DNA from 2 places in the Streptomyces sp. NPDC003016 genome. Region 1 is predicted to be linked to the other one. Evidence: riboswitches for the same ligand, from Rfam matches in the RefSeq annotation. Region 1 holds a riboswitch; the other holds the start of a gene.
The links. A riboswitch is a leader RNA that binds a small molecule or an ion and turns the genes downstream of it on or off. The one in region 1 is predicted to bind S-adenosylmethionine.
Positions count from the first base shown of each region.

Region 2: another riboswitch for S-adenosylmethionine. It lies ahead of ACWDZ4_RS10255 (aminotransferase class V-fold PLP-dependent enzyme); the one in region 1 lies ahead of thrC (threonine synthase).

Region 1 covers NZ_JBSFTV010000030.1:96,502-99,702, forward strand. The annotation lists gene ACWDZ4_RS24805 (glucosyl-3-phosphoglycerate synthase) at 14-964, opposite strand; SAM riboswitch class I at 1,142-1,269, shown strand; gene thrC (threonine synthase) at 1,287-2,591, shown strand; gene ACWDZ4_RS24815 (MoaD/ThiS family protein) at 2,665-2,940, shown strand.
Region 2 covers NZ_JBSFTV010000009.1:124,256-127,456, forward strand. The annotation lists gene trpD (anthranilate phosphoribosyltransferase) at 1-753, shown strand, start outside; SAM riboswitch class IV at 839-955, shown strand; gene ACWDZ4_RS10255 (aminotransferase class V-fold PLP-dependent enzyme) at 1,115-2,509, shown strand; gene ACWDZ4_RS10260 (glycerate kinase family protein) at 2,470-3,201, opposite strand, start outside.

The sequences.
Region 1 (3,201 bases):
CCTCCGGCGCCCGTCACGCCGCACGGCGCGCCGCGTACTCGTCGATCTCGCACATCGGCGGCCGCTCCTCCGTGTCCACCGCGTAGGTCCGCGGTACGAACCCGTACCCGTCCTCGCCCCGCTCGAACTGCGTCAGCACGGGCCGCACCAGAGTGCCGCGCGAAAGCCGCTGCTGAGCGGTCCGGTAGATCGTGGCGGCCATCCGTCCGAGCGCCTGCCCGTCCTGGTGGCGGTGTTTGCGTACGCCCACGTCGACCTGGGCCAGCGCGTCCAGACCCACCGTGTGGAGCGAGTCGACGAGCAGGCCCAACTCCACTCCGTAACCGACGGGGAAGGGCAGCCGCTCCAGGAGCGAGCGGCGCACGGCGTACTCGCCGCCCAGCGGCTGGACGAACCCGGCCAGCTGCGGCCAGTGCAGATTGAGCAGCGGGCGGGCCACCAGCTCGGTCACCCGACCACCCTGACCTGTGGCTTCGCCGAGCGGACGGTCGTACATCGCCTTCACGAAGTGCACGTCGGGTTCGGTGAGCAGCGGCCCGACGATGCCCGAGACGAACGAGGCGGAGAAGTCCCTCAGGTCCGAGTCGATGAAACACACGATGTCACCACTGGTCACCAGCAGTGACCGCCACAGCACCTCGCCCTTGCCGCGCAGGGCCGGTATGCGGGGCAGCACGGCGTCACGGTGGACGACCCGCGCCCCCGCCGCCGTCGCGACCTGCGCCGTGCGGTCCTTCGAGCCGGAGTCGACGACGACGAGCTCGTCGACGAGCGGCACGGCCTCCATCAGCTCATGGCGTATCGCCGCGACGATGTCACCGACCGTCGACTCCTCGTCGAGGGCGGGCAGCACGACGCTGACGGTGTGGCCACGTCCGGTCTTGGCCGCGATCAGCCGGTCCAGCGACCGGTCGGCCGTGGTCCAGGACCGCAGTTCCAGCCAGCGCTCCACCTCTTCGAGCACGTGCCTCTCCCTTGCGTGCCATGCCGCAAATACGGCATATCGATACAGTCATCTCGCGGTGCGGACGACTGTCTCCGCCGCCCGGGGCTTCGGTTACAGTCTTGAACAACGCGGACCGCCCTCGCATCTCGGGGGGCTCGCGGAACAAACGCGCCGGGCCCAGACCCGCCGCCATAGCGCTCATCCAGAGGGACAGAGGGAACGGCCCGTTGAAGTCCCGGCAACCATCCTGCCGACCGCGAGGTCGTGGTGGGGACGGTGCCAATTCCGTCTCACGGCGAAACGCGCCGTGGGGAAGATGAGGAGAAAGGGCCTCGCCACCATGGCTGTGCAGACCGTCGAAACCGATGCAAGCGCCACCGACTCGCATTCCCTGCCCGTAGACCTGGGCCCCGCCACCGCGCTTTCCTGCCGCGAGTGCGGAGAACGATTCGAACTGGGCCCGATCTTCGCCTGCTCTTCCTGTTTCGGTCCTCTCGAGGTCGCCTACGACCTCCCGCTCGGCGACGCCGAGGCGCTGCGCAAGCAGATCGAGGCCGGACCGAACAACATCTGGCGCTACGCGCCGCTGCTGCCCGTGCCCGCCGACGTGGCGTCCAAGCCCAGCCTGAACCCGGGCTTCACCAAGCTCGTCAAGGCCGACAACCTGGCCCGCGAGCTGGGTGTCACCGGCGGTCTGTACGTCAAGGACGACTCCGGCAACCCGACGCACTCCTTCAAGGACCGCGTCGTCGCCATCGCCGTCGAGGCCGCCCGCGCGTTCGGCTTCACCACGCTCTCCTGCTCCTCCACCGGCAACCTCGCCGGCGCGGTCGGCGCCGCCGCCGCGCGGGCCGGCTTCCGCTCGTGCGTGTTCATCCCGCACGACCTGGAGCAGGGCAAGGTCGTGATGGCCTCGGTCTACGGCGGCGACCTGGTCGGCATCGAGGGCAACTACGACGACGTCAACCGCTTCTGCTCCGAGCTCATCGGCGACCCGCTGGGCGAGGGCTGGGGCTTCGTCAACGTCAACCTGCGCCCGTACTACGGCGAGGGCTCCAAGACCCTGGCGTACGAGATCTGCGAGCAGCTCGGCTGGGAGATCCCGGACCAGCTCGTCATCCCGATCGCCTCGGGCTCGCAGCTCACGAAGATCGACAAGGGTCTCAAGGAGCTCATCGCCCTCGGCCTGGTCGAGGACAAGCCGTACAAGATCTTCGGCGCCCAGGCGGAGGGCTGCTCCCCGGTGTCGACGGCCTTCAAGGCCGGGCACGACGTCGTACGGCCGCAGAAGCCGAACACGATCGCCAAGTCGCTGGCGATCGGCAACCCGGCCGACGGCCCGTACGTCCTGGACATCGCCCGCCGTACGGGCGGCGCGGTGGAGGACGTCGACGACGAGCAGGTCGTGGAGTCGATCAAGCTGCTGGCCGAGACGGAGGGCATCTTCGCGGAGACCGCGGGCGGCGTGACCGTCGGCGTCACCAGGAAGCTCATCGAGGCCGGTCTGCTGGACCCGACCCTGACGACCGTGGTGCTCAACACGGGCGACGGCCTGAAGACCCTTGAGGCGGTGGCCCCGACCACGGGTCAGTCCGCCGTCATCCGTCCCAACCTGGACTCTTTCCGAGAGGCTGGCCTCGCGTGAGCGGGCGCAGCGAGCGAACCAAAAAGGAGGCGCGTCACGCTGTGCGTCTCCGAGCGCTAGCGAGGAGAAAAGCATGAGCGTCAACGTCCGCATCCCCACGATTCTCCGTACGTACACGGGCGGCAGGGCCGAGGTCGCGGCCGAGGGCGCGACCCTCGCCGAGGTCATCGCCGACCTGGAGAAGAACCACGCGGGCATCGCGGCCCGTGTCCTGGACGACCAGGGCAAGCTGCGCCGCTTCGTGAACGTGTACGTGAACGACGACGACGTGCGCTTCGAGCAGGGCCTGGAGACGGCCACGCCGGACGGCGCCGGCGTCTCGATCATCCCGGCCGTCGCCGGAGGCTGATCCGCCGCCGTACACCCGTCGTCACGCGCATTGCCCCCTCCGCCACAGAAGCGGAGGGGGCAATTCTGCATGGTTGAGCGGGGTAGAGTTGGGGAAGCCCCTTCCGCTGCCTTTGCCGGGCGCATATGAGAATGCGTCCCCGTGCGACAAGAAGCAGCCAAAGTGTTCGAGCCGATTGCCGCCAATGCGCGCCTTGTCCGGCCCGACTTGCCCTGAAAACCAGGGACTTCCTCATATTCGAGCGTTCGGCCGCGCCCAGTT
Region 2 (3,201 bases), on a different contig from region 1:
ATCTCCACGATGTCGGCGATCGTCGTCGCGGGCACCGGGGCCAAGGTCGTCAAGCACGGCAACCGGGCCTCCTCGTCCGCGAGCGGGGCCTCGGACGTGCTGGAGAAGCTCGGCGTCAACCTGGAGCTGACGCCCAAGCGTGTCGCCGAGGTCGCGGAGGAAGCGGGCATCACCTTCTGCTTCGCGGTGAAGTTCCACCCGGCCCTGCGGTACGTCGCGAAGGCGCGCAAGGAGCTGGGCGCGCCGACGACGTTCAACATCCTCGGCCCGCTGACGAACCCGGCGCGGGTGAAGGCGCAGGCGGTCGGTGTCGCCGACGCCCGGATGGCCCCCATCGTGGCGGGCGTTCTCGCCGGGCGGGGGAATTCCGCGCTGGTCTTCCGGGGCGACGACGGTCTCGACGAACTGACCACCACCGCGACCTCGCGCGTGTGGGTCGTACGGGACGGGGCGGTCCGGGAGCAGGCCTTCGACCCGCGCGACGTGGGCCTGGAGATCGTGCCCGTGGAGGCGCTGCGCGGCGCGGACGCGTCGTACAACGCGGATGTCGCGAGGCGGCTGCTGGCCGGGGAGACCGGCCCCGTGCGGGAGGCGGTGCTGCTCAACACGGCGGCGGCGCTGGTCGCCCTCGACCCGGGCGGCGCGTCCCTCGAGGAGCAGATCGCGGCGGGGATCGCCAAGGCGGCGGAGTCGATCGACTCGGGAGCGGCCCGTGCGGCGCTGGAGCGCTGGGTGGCTGCCAGCAACAGCTGAGTGCGCAGGGTGTGTGACACGAGGTGCAGTCCAGACTCTGGACTGCGCCTTGCGTCTTCTTGATCGTGTGGCAGGATGCTTGGCAGGTCATGAGTGACAGCGTTTTGGCCCCGGCTTGCTGTCCGGCAACCCTCCGTCCGTGGCGGGGTGCCCCGGGTGAAGACCAGGCCGTAGACAGAAAGGTCTACGGCAAGCGCGGACCCCTCGAAGACTTGGGGTCCTGGTTCTCAGGGAGCCTCTTGTGAGCAAGCGAATGCGATAGGGCCTTCCGCCCCTTCTTCGCACACCCCTTTTTCCCTCTCCAGCGCTGCTGCGTATCCGCCGGCGCGGGGAATTCGCCTGCCTGTTTCGGGAGTTCGCCATGTCTGTCTCCACTGCTGCCACCGGCCAGACCGTTTGTACGCCTCTGCCCGTCCTCGGGCGAGATGTCCTCGTGCCGCTCGTGACGGGAGGTGAGGTCACCTACGCCGCCCTCGACTACGCGGCGAGCGCCCCGGCCCTCCAGCGCGTGTGGGACGACGTGGCGGCGTACGCCCCGTACTACGGCAGTGTGCACCGCGGCGCCGGCTACCTCTCGCAGCTGTCGACGGACCTCTTCGAGAGCAGTCGCGCCACCGTCGCCGAGTTCCTCGGCTGCCGCGAGGGCGACCAGGTCGTCTTCACCCGCTCCACGACCGACTCGCTCAACCTGCTCGCCGCGGCCCTCCCGGCCGACTGCCAGGTCTTCGTCTTCGAGACCGAGCACCACGCCTCGCTGCTGCCCTGGCGCGACGCCAAGGTCGACTACCTGAACGCGCCCCGCACTCCGGCCCAGGCCGTCGAGACCCTGGAGCGCGCACTGGCCGCCCGTGACCCCTACGGTCCCGCCCTGGTGTGCGTCACGGGCGCGTCGAACGTCACCGGTGAGCTGTGGCCGGTGAAGGAGCTCGCCGCCGCCGCCCACGCCCACGGCGCGCGGATCGTGCTCGACGCGGCCCAGCTCGCCCCGCACCACCCGCTGGACATCGCCGAGCTGGACGTCGACTGGGTCGCGTTCTCCGGGCACAAGCTGTACGCGCCGTTCGGCTCCGGCGTACTCGCGGGCCGCGCCGACTGGCTCCGGAGCGCCGAGCCGTACCTCGCGGGCGGCGGCGCCTCGCGCAAGGTCGCCCGCCGCGCCGACGGCGGCGTGGACGTCGAGTGGCACACCACGGCCGCCCGCCACGAGGCCGGTTCGCCCAACGTCATCGGCGTGTACTCCATCGCCTCCGCCTGCAAGGCGCTCACCGAGGCCGGCTTCGACTCCCTCGTCGAGCGCGAGCAGGCGCTGGTGACGAAGGTCCTGGAGGGACTGGCCGGAGTCGGCGCGGTCAGGGTGCTCTCCCTCTTCGGGGACGACTCCCCGCGCGTCGGCGTCATCTCCTTCGTCGTCGAGGGCTGGAACAGCTCGCACTTCGCGGCCGCGCTCTCCGCCGAGTACGGGATCGGCGTACGCGACGGCCTGTTCTGCGCCCACCCGCTGGTCCGGACCCTGCTCGGCAGTGACCCGCAGGGCCCGGGCGAGTGCGGCGCGCCGGAGGCCGAGCCGGGCGAGCCCCAGTCTCGAACGGACTCGACCGGGGGGACCCCCATGCTGAACGCGATCCGCGTGAGCTTCGGTGCCGGTACGCCCGACGAGCACGTGGAGCGGTTCCTGCGCGCCGTCAGGGAACTCGTCGAGAACGGTGCGAAGTGGAACTACCGCACCGAGGAAGGCCGCTGCGTCCCGGCGGTCTGAACGGCCCGGGCTCCCATCAGGACCATCCGCAGCGCCCGTTCGGTCGCGTCGGTGAGGAACTCGCCGCCGCGCCCGAGCGCTTCGGTCAGTGACACCGGCGCGGGCAGGATCGAGCTGTACGCGTCGATGCCCGCCGCCCGCACCTCGTGCGCGCCCTCCCCGATCGTGCCCGCCAGCGCGAGCACCGGACGGCCCGACAGCTTGGCGCGGCGGGCCACTTCGGCCGGGATCTTGCCGCACGGCGTCTGCTGGTCCAGGGCGCCCTCGGCGGTGACGACCAGGTCGGCGCGGGCGAGGCGGGCGTCCAGGTCGATGTGGTCCAGCAGAACGTCGAAGCGGGGAAGCAGCCGGGCGCCGAGCGCGGCGAGCCCGGCGCCCAGGCCGCCGGACGCGCCGGTGCCCGCGCCGAAGCGCAGGTCGGTGCCGGTGGGGGCGAGGGTGTGTTCCAGGACGTACGCCCACTGGTCGAGGGCGGCCGCGAGCTCCTCCACCTGGGGCGGGGTCGCGCCCTTCTGCGGGCCGAAGACGCGGGCCACGCCGCGGGGACCGCACAGGATGTTGCAGGGGTTGCAGGCGACCAGGATCTCGGTGTCCCCCAGGCGCGGGTCGAGGCCGGTCGCGTCGATGTCGTGGAGCCGGTTCAGCTCCCTTCCGCCGCGCGCCAGTTCGCGGCCGTCCGTGTCCAGCAGGCG